2 regions of the Cryobacterium sp. TmT2-59 genome follow, and region 1 is predicted to be linked to the other one. Evidence: predicted binding sites of a transcription regulator. Region 1 holds the regulator's gene; the other holds the start of a gene.
The links. Region 1 encodes LexA, which represses DNA repair genes until DNA is damaged. Its sites were predicted from a motif close to TCGAACANNTGTTCGA; they were not measured.

Region 1 (9,306 bases):
CGGCACCCACAACATGGGGTCGCTGCCGAGCATGCTCGAGCGCGCCCGACACAACGGCGAGGCTCAGCTCGAGATCCTCGACGCACTGGAGACGTTCCCGTCCACCCTGCCCACCAAGCGCGACTCGAGCTACAGCGGCTGGGTGTCGATCTCGGTCGGCTGCAACAACACCTGCACGTTCTGCATCGTCCCCGCCCTGCGCGGCAAGGAGAAGGACCGCCGGCCGGGCGAGATCCTCGCCGAGATCCAGGCCCTCGTCGACGACGGCGCGATCGAGGTGACCCTGCTCGGCCAGAACGTCAACTCCTACGGGGTTGAATTCGGCGATCGCCTCGCGTTCGGCAAACTACTGCGCGCGGCCGGCAAGATCGAGGGGCTGGAACGCATCCGTTTCACCAGCCCCCACCCGGCCGCCTTCACCGACGACGTGATCGACGCCATGGCCGAGACGCCGGCGGTCATGCCGCAGCTGCACATGCCCCTGCAGTCCGGGTCGGACCGGGTGCTGAAGGCCATGCGACGGTCCTACCGCTCCGCGCGGTTCCTCGGCATCCTCGACCGGGTGCGTGCGCAAATGCCGCACGCCGCCATCAGCACGGACATCATCGTGGGCTTCCCCGGGGAGACCGAGGAAGACTTCCAGGAGACCCTGCGGGTCGTGGAACTGGCCCGGTTCGCCACCGCGTTCACCTTCCAGTACTCGATCCGCCCCGGCACGCCGGCCGCGACCATGGCCGAGCAGGTTCCCAAGGAGGTCGTGCAGGACCGGTACGAGCGTCTGGCCGCCCTGCAGGAGCGCATCTCGTGGGAAGAGAACCAGGCCCAGATCGGCCGTGAGGTCGAGCTGCTCGTGGCCAACGGCGAAGGCCGCAAGGACTCCGACACCCACCGGCTGAGCGGGCGCGCCCCCGACAGCCGCCTGGTGCACTTCGACGTGCCGGACGGATCGGAACTGCCGCGCCCGGGCGACCTCGTCACCGTGACGGTGACCCAGGCCGCGCCGTTCCACCTGATCGCGGACTCCAGCGACGGCGCGCCGCTGCGCATCCGCCGCACCATCGCCGGCGACGCCTGGGACCGCATTCAGGCCGAGGCCTGCGGCGTGCCCAGCCACGGCGGGGCCTCCGGCGGGGCCGGCGCGGTCTCCCTCGGGCTGCCCACCCTGCGGGTGGGCTCGCCCGCGGCCACCGGGTCCAGCACCACGCCCATCTACGACGTCACCGACGGGGAGCGCTAGGCGGGTGCCGGGCCCGAAGCCCGGAACCGTCACCGGTCCAGCCGTCACCGACGCAGCCGGCGCCGACCCGGCCGGCACGGGCACGGCGCCCGCCGTCGACCCGACGCTCATCGTCATCGTCGGCCCCACCGGCACGGGCAAGTCCGAGTTGTCCCTCGACCTCGCCGCGCGACTGGCCGAGACCGGGCGGCCCGCGGAGATCGTGAACGCCGACGCCATGCAGCTCTACCGCGGCATGGACATCGGCACCGCGAAACTGCCGGTGGCCGACCGTCGCGGCATCCCGCACCACCTGCTCGACGTTCTCGCGGTGACCGACGAGGCCACCGTGGCCCGGTACCAGACCGAAGCCCGCGCCGCGATCACCGACATCGTGGGGCGCGGCCGGGTGCCCATCCTGGTCGGCGGATCGGGCCTCTACGTGTCGAGCGTGGTCTACGACTTCCGATTCCCCGGAACCGATTCCGAGCTGCGGGCCCGGTTCGAGGCCGAACTCACCGCGCAGGGACCCGGGGCCCTCTACACCCGGCTGAAGGCCGTCGACCCGGATGCCGCGGCCCGGATCGGCGCCAGCAACGGGCGGCGCCTCGTTCGTGCGCTCGAGGTAGTCGAAATCACCGGGGCCCCGCACACCGCGGCGCTGCCCGACGCCCCCGTGTACTGGATGCCCGCGCTCACACTCGGGCTGCGCGCACCCCGGGCCGAACTCACCCCGCGGCTCGACGCGCGGGTCGAACGGATGTGGGCGGACGGGCTCGTCGACGAGGTCGAGGGCCTGATCCCGGCCGGGATCGAAACCGGCGTGACCGCCAGCCGCGCCATCGGCTACGCGCAGGCGCTCGGCCAGCTCACCGGCACCCTCACCCGGTCGGAGGCCATCGAGACGACCCAGCAGATCACCCGCCGGTACGCCCGTCGCCAGGTGTCCTGGTTCAAGCGGTCCCCGCAGACGCACTGGATCGACGCGTCGGCCCCCGATCGGCTGGACCGCGCGCTCGCGCGCCTGGCCGACCCGGCCCGGCCCGCCGAGCACTGGGCCGCGGACTCGCCGTCGTAAACTTGGTTCCCATGGGAACTGATCTGAACTTCACCAAGGGCCACGGCACCGGGAACGACTTCGTGCTCTTCGCCGACCCCGACGGGCAGATCGAGCTCACCCCGGACCAAATCCGGGCCGTCTGCGACCGCCGTTTCGGGATCGGCGGCGACGGCATCATCCGTGCCGTGCGCTCCCGCAGCCTGCCCGCCGGGGCGGCGGCCCTCGCCGAGGACGACCAGGCGGAATGGTTCATGGACTACTGGAACGCCGACGGCACGGTCTCGGAGATGTGCGGCAACGGCATCCGGGTCTACACCCGGTTCCTGGTCGAGCAGGGTCTGGCCGTTCTCGAACGCGGTGAGACGCTCAGCATCGGCACCCGCGGGGGCGTGCGCGATGTGCAGCGCGGCGCCGCCGGCTATCAGGTTGACCTCGGCCGGTGGCGGCTCGACGGTGGAGAGCCGCTCGTTCGAGCCAGGAACCTTCCCGTCGCCCGGCCCGGCCTGGGCATCAACGTGGGCAACCCGCACGTCGTCGTCGCCCTCGCGGACGAAGACGAGCTGCTGGGCGCCGACCTGACCGTCGTGCCCCAGCTCGATCCCGCCCCGGCCGCCGGAGCGAACGTCGAATTCGTGCTGCCCGGCGACCCGCTCGTCGTGAACGGGGTCGGACGCATCCGGATGCGCGTGCACGAGCGCGGCAGCGGCGAGACGCTGTCCTGCGGCACGGGCGCCGCGGCCGCCGCCCTGGCCACCCGGCACTGGGCCGGCGCCGGGGCCCCCCACCAGTGGCAGATCGAGGTCACCGGGGGAGTGCTGGGCGTGCGCATGTTCCCGACCGAAGACGGCGAGCACGTCTCCCTGTCGGGCCCCGCGGAGCTCGTCTTCGACGGGGTCTTCCGCCTGAACTGAGTCGCCGCCTGAACTGACCTGCGCGGCGCGCTAGCGGGGCTGCTCGGCCTGCCGCTGGACCCGAAGCACGCGGAAGCCCTTGCTGATGGCCCGGCGAGACGTGGTGAATTCCGAAGGAAGGTCGCCGTCGAGCCAGCGCTGCAGGGAATCGGAGCCGAGGTTGCGCTGCACGACCAGCCAGGCATCCGAGTCCGGCTCCAAACGCGGCAACCAGGTGCGCAGCATCGAGTGCAGCTCGGTCTTGCCGACCCGGATCGGCGGGTTGGACCAGATGGTGCGGAAACTGACGTGGGCGGGAACCTGCTCGGGCAGGACCGCCGTGACGTTGGTGAGGCCCAGCTTCTCGGCGTTCAGGCGCACCAGGTCGAGCGCGCGTTCGTTCACGTCGACGGCCCAGATCGTGGCGCGGGGCGAGGCGAGAGCCAGGTGCAGGCTGATCGGGCCCCAGCCGCAGCCCAGGTCGAGGAAGTCGCCCCCGGGCGGCGGGGTGGGCGCGTTGTTCAGCAGAACCTGGGTGCCGGTGTCGATGTGGTCGGGGCTGAAGACGGAATTGGCGGTGGTCAGCTCGCGTTCCTGGCCTCCCAGTTGTACGCTCACCTGACGGAGTTTGAGGGTGCTGTCGGGTGCCGGGGTGAAATAGTGGTCGGAAGGCATAAAGGGAACTTATCCTGCTTCGAGGAACTAATGTTAAAGCAATGACTGAGTCAAACTTGCCAGGCGACACCGACGACGTGGTCGCACGCGTCCTCGCCAGCGCCGACAGCAAAGCCGCCGGATACTCACTGTTCCGCAGCGGCAGCGCGCAGGCCCTGCAGGCCGAATCCGCCGAGTCGCACGACGGTGAGGGCCACGACGGCGCGCAGCTCGACCGGGAAGACCGCAACGCCCTGCGCCGGGTGCCCAGCCTCTCCACCGAGCTCGAGGACGTCACCGAGGTCGAATACCGCCAGCTGCGGCTGGAGAACGTGGTGCTGATCGGGCTGTACACCCACGGCACCGTCGCCGACGCCGAGAACTCGATGCGGGAACTCGCTGCGCTGGCCGAAACCGCCGGCGCGACCGTGCTCGACGGCCTGATGCAGCGCCGGTCCAAGCCGGACGCCAGCACCTACCTCGGCAAGGGCAAGGCCGAAGAGGTGGCCGGCATCGTCAAGGCGATGGGCGCCGACACAGTCATCGCCGACACCGAGCTCGCGCCCAGCCAGCGCCGCGCGCTCGAGGACGTCGTCAAGGTCAAGGTCATCGACCGCACCGCCGTGATCCTCGACATTTTCAGCCAGCACGCGAAGAGCCGTGAGGGCAAGGCACAGGTCGAACTGGCCCAGCTCGAATACCTCCTGCCGCGCCTGCGCGGCTGGGGCGACTCCATGTCCCGCCAGGCCGGTGGACAGGTCGGCGGCGCGGGCGCCGGCATGGGCTCGCGCGGCCCCGGTGAGACCAAGATCGAACTCGACCGCCGCCGCATCCACACCCGGATGTCCCGGCTGCGCAAGCAGATCCTCGAGATGAAACCCGCCCGCGAAGCCAAGCGGGCCAACCGCAAGCGCAACGCCGTGCCATCCGTTGCCATCGTCGGCTACACGAACGCCGGCAAGTCGAGCCTGCTCAACCGCATCACCCGGGCGGGCGTGCTCGTCGAAAACTCCCTCTTCGCCACCCTGGACGCCACCGTGCGCAAGTCCACGACGGCCGACGGGCGCCTGTACACCCTGACCGACACCGTCGGTTTCGTGCGCAACCTGCCCCACCAGCTGGTGGAGGCGTTCCGGTCCACTCTCGAAGAGGTCGCCGACGCCGAGGTCATCGTGCACGTCGTCGACGGTTCACACCCGGACCCGTCGAGCCAGCTGTCGACGGTGCGCGAGGTGATCGGCGAGGTCGGCGCACGGGAGATCCCCGAAGTGGTGGTCTTCAACAAGAGCGACCTGATCAGCGACGACGACCGGCTCGTGCTGCGCGGCCTCTGGCCCCAGGGCATCTTCGTGTCGGCGCGGAGCGGCGAGGGCATCGAGGAACTGCTCGCCGAGATCTCCGACCTGCTTCCTCGACCCGGCATCCGGCTGGACCTGCTCATCCCCTACGAGCACGGCGACCTGATCGCCCTGCTGCACGACCAGGGGCAGGTGCTCGCGACCGAGTACGCCGAGACGGGCACCCGGGTCACGGCCCTCGTGACGGCCGAGATCCAGCCGCAGTTCGCGGATTTCGTCGTGCTGCCCGCCGTCACCGACTGACCGCGTCACAATCCGTCACCGACTGGCGACGTCCCGCGCGGCGTTGTTAGAGTGTCTCCAATCGTTGCCGCCGAGGTCTGTCCTCGGTGGCATGGAGCGACAGCCGAGCCCGGCGCCCGCCCGCGAACACCCGCCAGGCGCGCCCGGCGGTCCGCGGCCGCCCGGCCAGCCCAGTGCCTGGCACTGGCTTCTGTCGAATGAGGAACACATGTCCACCACTTCGGAGCCCGACTGCGGGAGGATCCCGTTCTCTTTCGAGCTGTATCCACCGAGATCGGATGCCGCCGCAACCGCCCTGCACGCGACCATCGCCACCATGGCCTCGGCCGGGCCGGACTTCATCTCGGTGACCTATGGGGCGAACGGGTCCTCCCGCAGCTCCTCGCTCGAGGTGCTCACCCACATCCTGAAGACCACGACGGTCGATCCGATGGCCCACCTCACCTGCGTGGGCTCGTCCAGCCTGGAGGCGAGCCGGCTGATCCGCGAATTCCTGGATGCCGGCGTGCGCAGCTTCCTCGCCCTGCGCGGGGACCCGCCCGAGGGCGCCGGCGAGGGCGAGGCGTTCCTCGGCGACCTGGGCAGCGCGGCGGAACTGGTGCAGCTGATCCACCGGGTGCAGGCGGAGCGGGTGCCCTATCGGGAGACGGTCATCCCCGGCATCCCGGGCGCCCGGGCGGTGAAGACCGAACGGGAGAAGGTGCGTATCGCCGTCGCCGCGTTCCCGAATGGTCACCCGCGGTCACGGTCCACCTCGCAGGACATCGACACCCTGCTGGCCAAGCAGGCCGCCGGGGCGAACCTCGCCATCACCCAGCTGTTCTTCCACGCCGACCACTATCTGAGCTTCATCCAGCGGGCCCGGACGGCCGGGGTCGAATTCCCCATCCTGCCCGGGATCATGCCGGTCACCAGTCCGGCCCGGCTGCGCCGCATCCTCGAGCTCTCCGGCGAGGAGCTGCCCTCCGAGCTGGCCATCCAGCTCGAAGTGGAGCCGACCCGGGAGGGACAGCGGGAGATCGGCACCCGTCACGCCACCGACCTCGCCCGTGAGCTGATCGCGGGCGGCGCCCCCGGCCTCCACCTGTATGCCTTCAACCAGGCCGACACCGTTCTCGCCGTTCTGGCCGGGGCCGGTCTGATCAAACCCGTCCTCGGTTAGACGGAGCGCAGGACGGCGACGACCTTGCCGAGGATCTCGGCGTGGTCGCCGACGATAGGTTCGAAATTGGAGTTCCGCGGGAGCAGCCAGGTGTGACCATCGCGCTGGCGGAAGACCTTGACGGTGGCTTCGTTGTCGAGCATGGCGGCGACGATCTCGCCGTTCTCCGCCGTCTTCTGCTGACGCACCACGACCCAGTCGCCGTCCATGATGGCCGCGTCGATCATGGATTCGCCCGCGACCTTGAGCATGAACAGCTCGCCCTTGCCCACCAGCTGGCGGGGGAGCGGGAAGATCTCGTCGATCTGCTGTTCCGCGGTGATCGGGATGCCGGCGGCGATGCGCCCGACGAGGGGGACCATCGCGGCGTCGCCCACCTGGGCGCCCGAGTGGAAGCTTTCCGTGCTGCTTGACGAGGCATCCTCGGGCGACTGCGGAATCTCGATCAGCACCTCGAGGGCGCGGGGGCGATTGGGGTCCCGGCGGAGGTACCCGCTCAGCTCGAGCTGGTTGAGCTGGTGCGTGACGCTTGAGAGCGAGGACAGGCCGACGGCGTCGCCGATCTCGCGCATGCTCGGCGGGTAGCCGCGCTGGCTGACCGAGCGCTGAATGACGTCCATGATCGCGAGCTGTTTCTCGCTCAGGCTCTTGCGCCGTCTCGTCCCGCTTTTTTCGCGGGGGCCGCTGGGGTCTTGGGCCACGATTGTCGCTCCTCGTCTCGGGCTGCGCGCGGCCCCGGTAGGCGGTGATCACCGGGCCGCGAGCGAATGTCGGGGGTGCCTGATTGTGTTGCAACCAGACACTCGAAACTGTATCCACCTCCGCGCGGATAGACAAACATTCATTCGAGTGTGTCGCAAGTTTTTTTGAGGAATTTCTTCAAAAGGGCTTGATTGTTCGAATAATCGAATATACATTCGGAACATAGGTTCGCATCCGGCTCTCCCGGCCGAGAGCCGGATGCGACTTAACACAGGAGGTTCGACATGAGCACTGCATTCACCATGAGTTCTGCCCTCGGTCTGAGCGGCGCACTCGATCTGAGCACCGCACCCGACGCGAGCGCCGCCCAGGGGCTGCGCGTCGCCACCGGGCGCAGCACCCTGCGCATCACCCGGCGCGGACGCATCGTCCTGACCATGCTGGTTTCGGTTCCGCTCGTCGCCACGGCACTGGCCGTCGCCCTCAACGGGGGCATCGCCGTCGCCGAGAATTCGAACGTGGGCGGTCGTGTCGCCACGGCCTTCGAGTACGTGACCGTCCAGTCCGGGCAGTCCCTGTGGGAGCTGGCCGAGACCGTCGCCCCGACCTCGGACCCGCGTGAGGTGATCGCGGAGATCGTCAGCCTCAATCAGCTGCCGTCCGACAGCGTGCAGCCCGGTCAGCGTCTCGCCCTGCCGAACGAGTACTGACCTTTTCAGTAATATGGGGGGAGTGACCAGTCTCAACGACCTGCCCCTCCGTGACAATCTGCGCGGACTCACTCCCTACGGGGCGCCCCAGCTTCATGTTCCGGTGGCCTTGAACGTGAACGAGAACACGCACGGCATCCCCGCCGCGGTGGCCGACGACATCGCCGCGGCCCTCGCCGTGGCCATCCGCACGGTCAACCGGTACCCGGACCGCGAGTTCACCGAACTGCGGGACTCCCTGGCCCGCTACCTCGGGCACGGGTTGACCCGGAACAACATCTGGGCGGCCAACGGCTCCAACGAGGTGCTGCAGCAGGTGCTGCAGGCGTTCGGCGGCCCCGGCCGCTCCGTTCTGGGCTTCGCGCCGACCTACTCGATGTATTCCCTGCTCGCCTCCGGCACCGGAACCCGCTGGATCGCCGGCGGTCGCGACGCTGACTTCGAACTGTCCCCGGCCACGGCCGTCGAATGGGTCGACCGGGTGGCACCGGACCTCGTCTTCCTGTGCTCCCCGAACAACCCCACCGGCACCCCCCTCTCCCTGGAGACGATCGAGGCCGTCTACAACGCGACCGACGGAATCGTCGTGGTCGACGAGGCCTACGCCGAGTTCGGTCCGGATGGCTCGCCCAGCGCGATGAGCCTGCTGCCCGGGCGCGAGCGTCTGCTCGTGTCCCGCACCATGAGCAAGGCCTTCGCCTTCGCCGGGGCCCGCGTCGGCTACCTCGCGGCCGACCCGGCTGTGACGGATGCCCTGCGCCTGGTTCGCCTGCCGTACCACCTGTCTGCGCTCACCCAGGCGGCCGCGGTGGCCGCCCTGGCGCACACGCCGGAGATGCTCGCCATGGTCGACGACATCCGTGGCCAGCGGGACCGGCTCGTCAGCGAACTCGCCCGCCTCGGCTACACCCCCCTCCGCAGCTCGAGCAACTTCGTTCTCTTCGGCGGCGTGGAGGACCCGCGGGCGACCTTCGAGGCGCTCCTGGCCCTGGGCATCCTCGTGCGCGACATCGGGATCAGCGGTCACCTCCGCGTCACGGCGGGCACCGAGGCCGAGACCACGGCCTTCCTCGAGGCCCTCGAGGGCCTCGGACGGCAGTGAACACCCCGGGCCAATAAACTAAACGGCATGAGCTTCTCTTCAGCGTCCACCTCGCCCCGCTTCGCCCACCTGCAGCGTGAGACGAGCGAGTCCAGCATCGACCTGTCGCTCAACCTCGACGGCACCGGTGAATCCGACATCCAGACATCCGTGCCGTTCTACGACCATCTGCTCACCGCGTTCGCCAAGCACTCCCTGACCGACCTCAC
Region 2 (9,306 bases), on a different contig from region 1:
GCGCGAGGGCGTGACTGATGGTTCTCGCCACCAGGTGGTCTGGCAAGCCAAGCGTCATTACTGTTCCGTTCGTGTTGGTGCGTGTGGTGCGTGTGGTGCGTGTGGTGCGTGTGGTGCGTGTGGTGCGTGTGTGTTGGTGTGGTCGCACGTGTGCTGCACCGCGATCTGCGGTACGTTCTGCGGCGCGTTCGTGCGGGTGTGTATCGGTCGAGTATCCCATTTCGGCGGCCGTGTTCCCCGTTCGGGGCGCAAGCTGCCCGTCGTTCTAACCAATTCGACGGAGATTTTGGCGAAAACATGCGTTCTCGCCTGCTGTGCGCCTGATTTGGGCAAAATCTCCGTCGAATTCGTTCGGGGCCGGGGCATCCGCTCGAAGGGTGATGGCCGGGTTGAGGCATCCGGGCGCAGGCGGCTTCCGAGCATACCCCCAGGGGTATACTTGGTGAAGGTTGGCGCGGCAGCGTGCCGCTGGAGTACCGACGACGAAGGGTTCCACCTTGACGACAGCGCTTTTTCTATTCGATGGTGACTGCGGCCTGTGCCAAAACGCAGTCGACCGCATGAAGCGCCGGATCGCGCCGCAGATTGTTTTCGCAACGTACCAGTCGGTCGACCTGGACGCGCTCGGCGTGACCCTGGCGACCTGCCTCGAAGGCCCCGTGCTCGTGCGGGCCGATGGCAGTCACGTGGTCGGTGTGGGCGCGATGGCCGGGATGCTGCTCACGGCTCGCAACCCGTATCCGTTCTTCGGACGCGTAATGATGACCCCGGTCGCTTCCTTGCTGCTCAACCGGGTCCAATCGGTGTTCTACCGAAACCGCCACCGTCTGCCGGGCGGCACGGAAACGTGCCGGATTCCCCAGGTCTGACGCCGCGCCGATCTGGGCCGGTCGCCGCCGAATTCGTTCGGGGCGGGGCATTCGTTCGCGGCCTGTTCGCCGGAGTCGGGGCGGTCGGTCAGAAGAGAGTCGGGCTCAACTCGGGCGGGAGCTCCTCGGCGATCAGTGAGCGCCGCACGGCGGTATTCGCCGAGTCGCGGCCGGCGCCGCTCCGGGTACCGCGGCCGGCACCGGCGCCGCTGCCCGCCAGGCCAGTACCCCTGCCGGGCGTGGCGGGACGGCCGAGCGCCGTCGAGCGCACGCCGCCGGTGGACGGATCCTCCAGCCCACGCTGCAGTCCGTGCGCCTTGATCAGGGGTTTGATTCGGGCGGCCAGCCAGACCCGGTAGTCCTTGGGCGCATAGGCGCCCTTGGCGTAGAGCTCGAGGTAGCGCGGCAGCAGCTCCGGGTGGTCGCGGGCCAGCCACTGCAGGTACCAGTCCCGCACGCCCGGGCGTAGATGGAGCGCGGTGTACATGATGCTCGACGCACCGGCATCCTTCGCCTGGCGCAGCGCCTCGTCGAGGTGGGCCTTCGTGTCGGTGAGGAAGGGCAGGATCGGCATCATGAAGACCGAGCAGTCGAGTCCGCGCTCGCGCACCGCCGTCACCGTGGCCAGGCGCGCGACCGTGGACGGGGTGCCCGGCTCGACCGCCTGCTGCAGCTCGTCGTCGTAGATGGCGATCGACAGGGCCAGGTCGACGGGGACGAGTTCGCTCGCCTCGACGAGCAGGTCGAGGTCGCGGCGGAGCAGCGTGCCCTTGGTCAGGATGGAGAGCGGCGTGCCGGACTGCGCGAGCGCGGCGATCACGCCGGGCATCAGCCGGTAGCGGCCCTCGGCGCGCTGGTACGGGTCGGTGTTGGTGCCGAGCGCCACCGGATGCCGGCCCCAGGTTGGCTTCTTCAGCTCCCGCTGCAGCACCTCGGCCACGTTCACCTTGACGATGATCTCGTTGTCGAAGTCTGTGCCCGCGTCGAGGTCGAGGTAGGTGTGGGTGGGCCGGGCGAAACAGTAGGTGCAGGCGTGGGAGCAGCCGCGGTAGGGGTTGATGGTCCAGCCAAAGGGCATCGCGCTCTGGCCCGGCACGCGGTTCAGGGCCGACTTCGCCAGCACCTCGTGGAACGTGATCCCGGCGAATTCGGGCGTGCGCACGCTGCGCACCAGGTTGTTCAGGCGGGCGAGTCCGGGCAGGGCGCCCGCCTGCTCCGTCGTGAGTTCCTGTCCGCTCCACCGCATGCACCTATTCGAACACACGTTCTAGAGAGATGCAAGCGGATGCTGCGGCTATCCGCGTGCGTGCTCGACTGGTGATCGGCTGCGGCGGGGCCGGCCTGCGGTCGTGGCCAACTCAGGAGAATTGGTGCACTGGCGCCGCCGCGGCCGCGGACCAGTGCCGGAGTCGGGGCGAGGCGTCGCGGATCTCCTGAGTTGGCCACAGGGGGCCTCGTCTCCGACTGCACTTCGGTGGGTAGCAGCAGGAGCACCGCCGCCCGCGCCCGCGGACCGCGGGCGGGACGGGCGGGACGGGCGGGACGGGCGGGACGGGCGGGACGGGCGGGACGGGCGGGACGGGCGGGACGGGCGGAAGGACTACGCGGTGAGGTTCAGGGTCTTCGCGGTGGCGGCCAGGGACGCGGCCGCGGCGGCCGGGTCGTCGGACAGCTTCGTGCCGAGGCTCGGGATCATCTCGCGCAGCTTGGGCTCCCAGGCCGGGTACTGGTCGGGGAAGCAGCGCTTGATCAGGTCCACCATGATCGGGGCCGCCGTGGACGCACCCGGGGACGCGCCGAGCAGGCCCGCGATGGTGCCGTCGGCCGAGGTGATGACCTCGGTGCCGAACTGCAGCACCCCGCCGAGCTTCGGGTCCTTCTTCATCACCTGCACGCGCTGGCCGGCGGTGATGAGTTCCCAGTCCTCTATCTTGGCCGTGGGGATGAACTCCTGCAGCGCCTTGAGCTTCGTCTTCTTCGAGGCGAAAACCTCGCCAATCAGGTACTTCATCAGGCCGAAGTTGTGCGCGGCGACACCGAGCATCGGCCCGATGTTGTGCGTGCGGATCGAGAACGGCAGGTCGAACCAGGTGCTCGACTTGAGGAACTTGGGCGTGAAGCCGGCGTAGGGCCCGAACAATAGCGAGGTCTCCCCCTCGACCACGCGGGTGTCGAGGTGCGGCACCGACATCGGCGGGGCGCCCACGGCGGCCTTGCCGTAGACCTTGGCGTGGTGCTGGCTGACCAGCTTCGGGTTCGTGGTGCGCAGGAACTGGCCGCTGATCGGGAAGCCGCCGAAACCCTTGATCTCGGGGATGCCGCTCTGCTGCAGCAGCGCCAGGGCGCCGCCACCCGCGCCGACGAAGACGAACCGGGCGTTCACCGCACTCGGGTGGTTGCCGACCAGGCGGCGCAGGTTCAGGTTCCACGTGCCATCCGGAAGCTGCTTGACGCCCGTGACCTGCTGGTTCACGTGCACGCCCGCGCCCGCGGCGGCGAGGGAATCGAAGAGGTAACGGGTGAGGGCGCCGAAGTCGACGTCGGTGCCGGACACGATCCGGGTCGCCGCGATCTTGTCGTTCTTCGGGCGCTTCCTGGTCAGGAGCGGGGTCCAGGTGCCGATCACGGCCGGGTCCTCGCTGTACTCCATGCCCTGGAACAGGGGCTGGTCCTTGAGCACCGCGAACCGCTTGCGCAGGTATTCGATGCTGGACTTTCCGTGCACGAACGTCATGTGCGGGGTGGAGTTGATGAAGTTCTTCGGCTCCGGCAGCGCGCCCGTCTCGACCAGGTGCGCCCACAGCTGGCGGCTGATCTGGAACTGCTCGTTGATCGCCACGGCCTTCTCGGCGGTGACGGTTCCGTCCTTCGCCTCCGGCATGTAGTTCAGCTCACACAGAGCGGCGTGGCCGGTGCCCGCGTTGTTCCACGGGTTCGAGCTTTCCTGCGCGACTTCCCCCAGTCGCTCGTAGATCTCGATGCTCCAGTCGGGCTGCAACTGCTTGATCAAGGTACCGAGGGTGGCGCTCATTATGCCGCCACCAATAAGAACGACATCGACATTCGCCATTGGATTCACACTTTCGAGTGTAACGCCGGTAACGGATTCCTCCCGCCGGAACGCGGGCACCACAGGTAACGGTTGGCCCGCGACTCGGGCCGAAACGGCTCAGGCGCTGGACTTCACGCGCTCGTAGTTGGCAATGAATTCCTCAACGGACACTTTGGCGATGACTCGGGCGACAAGATCGAGATCCAGGTCGGCCAGCGTCTTGAAGCGCACGCAGCTCTTGCCCATGTTCAGAGTGCGGCCGGTGGCGGCCCACTCGGCGCGGAACGCGGCATCTTTCTCGGGAAAGCTGTAGAGGGCCATCAGGTAGAGCGAGTTGTAGTTCTTCTGCGCGGCCAGGCTGACGTAGGCGAGCGGCTGCTTGTTGTACGTGTCGGGGTACGTCTCCAGCGGAACCACCCAGCCGAGGATGCCGCCGTACACGCCGAGCCGGTAGCCCTTCGGCATGGCGTCGCGCACGGTGTCGAGCACCGGGTAGAGCACGGCACGGCGTTCGGGTTCGAGGTCGAGAACGAGCGTCTCCACCTCGAACGGAATCGGCTCTGCACTCATGGAGTCAAGGATATCGGTTCCGACTCTCGAGACAGCGGCCCGCTAGGGCTGTGGGACCGCGTCCGGCACGACGTCCGACAACACGACGTCGACCGCGGCCGTGGCGGGACGGCCGGCGCCGACCGGCGCGCCGCGCGGCACGACGGCCCGGGCCCCGTGCAATTCCAGCCGGGTGAGGGTGTTCTCGAAGTTCTCCGGCACGCCGTAGTGGAACCCCTGCGCGCTGCGGATGCCGAGTCTGATCAGGTGGTCGGCCATGGCGTCGTTCTCCACGCCTTCGACGATCATCGAATACTCGAGGTTGTCGCCGAAGCCCTGCAGGGCGGTGAGCACCTCGCGCTGGCGGACGTCGTCGAGGTCGTCGACAAGGCTGCGGTCGATTTTGAGGATGTCCATCGGCATCCGTACCAGGGCGTCGACCGAGGAGTCCTGGGAACCGTAGTCGTCCAGCGCGATCATCAGGCCGAGGTCGCGTAGGCGGTCGGCCTGGGCACGGATGGCGGGCGTCACCTTGGTCATCGACCGTTCGTTGAGTTCGAGGCAGAGCGAGATGCCGGGGTAGCGTCCGGCGAGGTCTTCGATGTACGTGCCGACGCGTTCGGGCAGGATCTGCCCGGCCTCCACGTTGATGGTCATGCAGACCACGCGTGGCTCGACCAGACGGAAGTCGGCGGCCGCCTTCATCGCCTTGACGGCCACCTGGCGGGTCATCGCGTCGAGCCGGCCGAGGCCCTTGGCCTTCTCCACGATCGACGGCGGGGACAGCGGACCCAGGTCGGGGTGGGTGTAGCGCACGAGCGCCTCGAACGCCCAGATCTGCCCGGTGACGAGGCTGACGATGGGCTGGAACGCGAGTTCGAGCAGGTCCTCGTCGATGGCATGGGCGATGATGTCGTTCATCTGCGAGGACCGGTGGCTGGAGATGTTGATGCTGCTCTCGTTCGCCGGGCCGCCGCGCCGGCGGGACTTCTTGATCGCGAGCATGGAGCGGTCGGCGTCCTGCACGAGCTGGTTGACGTCGGTTTCCCGGTGCGCGGAGTAGGCCAGCCCCACGCTGATCACCGGGTTGTGGGTGTTCTGACCGATGGTCACCGGCTTGCCGGTCTCCACCAGGATGCGCTCGGCGATGATCTTGGCCTCGGCGAGCGACGTGAGGTGGGTGAGGATGACCACGAATTCGTCGCCGCCGACGCGGGCCACCACGTCGTTCGGCCGCACGACCGCGCTGAGTCGGCGGCCGAGTTCCTTGAGCATCTCGTCGCCCACCTGGTGGCCGAACCGGTCGTTGAGGCGCTTGAAGTCGTCAATGTCGATGAACAGCACCGCGAGCGCCTCGGAGTAGTCCCGGTGGTCGTTGATGTTGGCCAGGGCCTCCTGGAACGCGCCGTAGTTCGGCAGGCTCGTCAGCGGGTCGGTGTTGGCCCGGAGGGTCAGGCCGGCGATGTTCGCGCGTGCCTTGACCACCATCCCCGCCGTGGTCGCGAGGGCCTGGAGCGCCCGGCGGTCGTTTCCGGTGAAGGCACCGTCCATGGGGTCGCGGCGGGCGACGATGTACATGTCCTTGCCGGGAACGGCGCCCAGCGGCAGGGCCATGCTGATCTCCCCGGGGCGGGCCGGCTCCGCCCGCACGGAGACGGATTCGGCCCCGATGGTCTCTTCAACCGCCTGCCGGAGCACCTCGACGATGGTGGCGGTGGCGCCGGACTGCGCGTCGGCGCCCGGGTCGGTGCTCAGCGCGCTCGCGCCGCTGACCATCCCGGCGAGCCGGCGGCGCATGACCGAGACCGTGGTTGACACCTTGACGATGGTGGCGACGATCACCAGGGCGACCAGCACCCTGGCTGCTTCGAGGGTGGTGCCCACCACGACCATCACCGGCACGCCCTCGACAGTCCAGACTCGGGCGATCACGGAGATCAGGGCGCAGCCGACCAGGGCGACGAAGAGCCGCACCGGCGAGAGGAGCGGGCGACCCCCGCGCTCGACCGAGGCGTTCGCCAGGCGGTGTCGCAGCACTTCGACCAGGACGACGAAGGCGACGTAGCCCACGGATGCCGCGGCCACCGCCGGCAGCACGGGCAGCCCGCCGTCGCGGAGTGCGGCGTAGATCAGGGCGGAGACGATGCCGCCGGCAGCCTGCAACCCGGCACTGTAGAAGGCGACGGACGCGCGGCCGGCCTCGATCAGGATGGCCAGCAGGACGCCGAGCGAGATCAGGCCGATCGCGGCTTCCGCCGACAGGGTCGGGGCGAGCGCAGGCAGGGCCAGCATGGGAAGGCTGATCACCGGGCTGCGGTGCTCCACGGCGCCCACCCGCACCCAGGTGAGTTCCAGGACGGCCGCGCAGAGCACGCCCGCCGCGGCGATCAGCCAGTGCTCGGCGGGGGCACCGACGAGCAGCGCCAGGGACGTGGCGATGCTGGCCAGAGCGATGCCGGCGAACAACACAAAAGCGGCCCGTCGCACGGCTGCTGAATTCCGAATCCCGCCCACGAGGTCTGACACTAGCGGAGAGAGCGGTCGAACGTTCACCATCCCGCGAAGGCTGGTGCCGCGGACCCCCGGCCGGCGGGTGCGCGGGCCGCGGGGGGACGGCCGGCGGGTGTCACCTCCGCCGGCCGTGAATGCCGGTCCTTACACTCTGATCAGTACTTTTGCTGGCCGTGATGCTCTGCGAGGACCGGATCCGCGGCGGCGGGTCAGGGCTGCAGCGCGAGCAGATCGGCGGCGACGAGTTCCGCGATCTGCACGGCGTTGAGCGCGGCGCCCTTGCGCAGGTTGTCGTTGGTGATGAAGAGGGCGAGGCCGCGCCCGTTCGGCACACCGCTGTCCTGACGTACCCGGCCGACGAAGCTCGGGTCCTGGCCGGCCGCCTGGAGGGGGGTGGGGACATCCGTCAGCACCACGCCGGGCGCGGTGGCCAGCAGCTCGAGCGCGCGGGCGACCGACAGCGGGTTGGCGAATTCGGCGTTGATCGACAGGGCGTGGCCGGTGAAGACGGGGACGCGCACGCAGGTGCCGGAGACGCGGAGTTCGGGCAGGTCGAGGATCTTGCGGCTCTCGTTGCGGAGCTTCTTCTCCTCGTCGGTCTCGAACTCGCCGTCGTCGACGATGGAGCCGGCCAGCGGGATGACGTCGAAGGCGATCGGGCGAACGTAGACGATCGGGTCGGGCATCGGCACGGCGGAACCGTCGTGCACCAGCTGCAGCAGGTTGTCGCTGGCCGCGGCGGCGCGCACCTGGCTGGCCAGCTCGCGGGCGCCGGCGAGTCCGCTGCCGGAGACGGCCTGGTAGGTGCTCACGATCAGGCGCTCGAGGCCGGCCTCATCGTGCAACACCTTGAGTACGGGCATGGCCGCCATGGTGGTGCAGTTCGGGTTTGCGATGATGCCCTTGGTGGCGAGCTTGATGGCCTCCGGGTTGACCTCGCTGACGACGAGGGGCACGTCGGGGTCCATCCGCCAGCCGGACGAGTTGTCGATCACGGTGACGCCGGCAGCGGCGAAGCGGGGCGCCTGCACCTTGGACAGCGTGGCGCCGGCGGAGAAGATGGCCACGTCGAGGCCTCTTGGGTCGGCGGTGGCGGCGTCTTCGACGACGATCTTCTTGCCCTTGAACAACAGAGTGGTGCCGGCGGACCGGGATGACGCGAAGAAACGGATGCCGGCGACCGGGAAGTCGCGCTCCTCGAGCAGGCGGCGAACGACGGCCCCGACCTGGCCGGTGGCGCCGACGACGCCGATCTGGATTCCTGCGGTGCTGGTGGCTGCGGTGCTGGTCACTGTGTGTTCCTCTGCTGCTCGCGGGTGGTGCTTGTGATGCTCATGGGACTGATGTGGTCGGTGTTCCGGTGCCGGTGCCAGTTCGACGCCGTGTCTGCTCCGGCCCTGGTGGCTAACTCAGGAGATTCTTCCGGTTTAGCCTGAAATCGGGCCGGATTGGGGCATCCGTGGCCGGTTTTCCTGAATTAGCCACAGAAGCACCAGGTGACAGTTGCGTGGTTGGGGGTGGGGACGGGCGGGGGACGGGCGGGTGGGGACCGGGCCTGGCCTGGGCTGGGGCTGGGCTGGTGGGGATGGGTGGGGACGGCGGGGCAGGCGCGACGGATGCGGCTAGCGGCCGGTGCCGCCGTGCACGACGGCCTCGTCGGTGGAATCGAGCCCGAAAGCCGTGTGCACCACCCGCAGCGCCTCGTTGATCGTGTCGGCCCGGGTGACCACCGAGATGCGGATCTCGCTGGTGGAAATCATCTCGATGTTGATCCCAGCCTCGTAGAGGGCCTCGAACAGCTTGGCGGAGACGCCCGTGTTGGTGCGCATCCCGGCGCCGACCAGCGCGAGCTTGCCGATCTGGTCGTCGTACTGAAGTCCGGCGAAACCGACGTTGGCCTGCTCATTCGTCAGCGCGGTCAGCACCTGCTGGCCCTCCGACTTGGGCAGGGTGAAGGAGATGTCGGTCAGGCCCGTGGCCGCGGCCGAGACGTTCTGCACGATCATGTCCACGTTGGCGTTGGTCTTGGCGACGATCTTGAAGATCTGCGCGGCCTTGCCGGGAATGTCGGGAACGCCGACGACCGTGACCTTGGCTTCGCTCAGGTCGGCGGCGACCCCGGCGATGATTGGCTCTTCCACTGTCTCTCCATTCGCGAGTGCGTTATTGGGATGCGTGTGCTCGGCGATCGAGGAGTTCGGGATCGCGATGTGCGGGCTGGTGGTATCCGGGTTGTACACGATGGTGCCCACGTTGTTGTTGAACGAGGAGCGCACGTGCAGCGTCACACCGTGCCGGCGGGCATATTCCACTGCCCGAATGTAG

Region 2: E3T24_RS00360 (Rv2578c family radical SAM protein) is a predicted target of LexA. The motif match lies at 2,124-2,139, and genes of this name have one in related genera.

What each region holds. Positions count from the first base shown of each region.
Region 1 is NZ_SOGM01000102.1:50,232-59,537, forward strand. It holds gene miaB (tRNA (N6-isopentenyl adenosine(37)-C2)-methylthiotransferase MiaB) at 1-1,237, shown strand, start outside; gene miaA (tRNA (adenosine(37)-N6)-dimethylallyltransferase MiaA) at 1,347-2,294, shown strand; gene dapF (diaminopimelate epimerase) at 2,306-3,187, shown strand; gene E3T24_RS16770 (methyltransferase) at 3,218-3,841, opposite strand; gene hflX (GTPase HflX) at 3,883-5,421, shown strand; gene E3T24_RS16780 (methylenetetrahydrofolate reductase) at 5,630-6,583, shown strand; gene lexA (transcriptional repressor LexA) at 6,580-7,284, opposite strand; gene E3T24_RS16790 (LysM peptidoglycan-binding domain-containing protein) at 7,570-7,995, shown strand; gene E3T24_RS16795 (histidinol-phosphate transaminase) at 8,009-9,097, shown strand; gene hisB (imidazoleglycerol-phosphate dehydratase HisB) at 9,125-9,306, shown strand, end outside.
Region 2 is NZ_SOGM01000005.1:13,035-22,340, reverse strand. It holds gene E3T24_RS17110 (ATP-binding protein) at 1-58, opposite strand, end outside; gene E3T24_RS00365 (DCC1-like thiol-disulfide oxidoreductase family protein) at 450-869, shown strand; gene E3T24_RS00360 (Rv2578c family radical SAM protein) at 958-2,115, opposite strand; gene E3T24_RS00350 (malate:quinone oxidoreductase) at 2,470-3,948, opposite strand; gene E3T24_RS00345 (DUF1801 domain-containing protein) at 4,039-4,491, opposite strand; gene E3T24_RS00340 (EAL domain-containing protein) at 4,534-6,957, opposite strand; gene E3T24_RS00335 (aspartate-semialdehyde dehydrogenase) at 7,191-8,273, opposite strand; gene E3T24_RS00330 (aspartate kinase) at 8,604-9,306, opposite strand, start outside.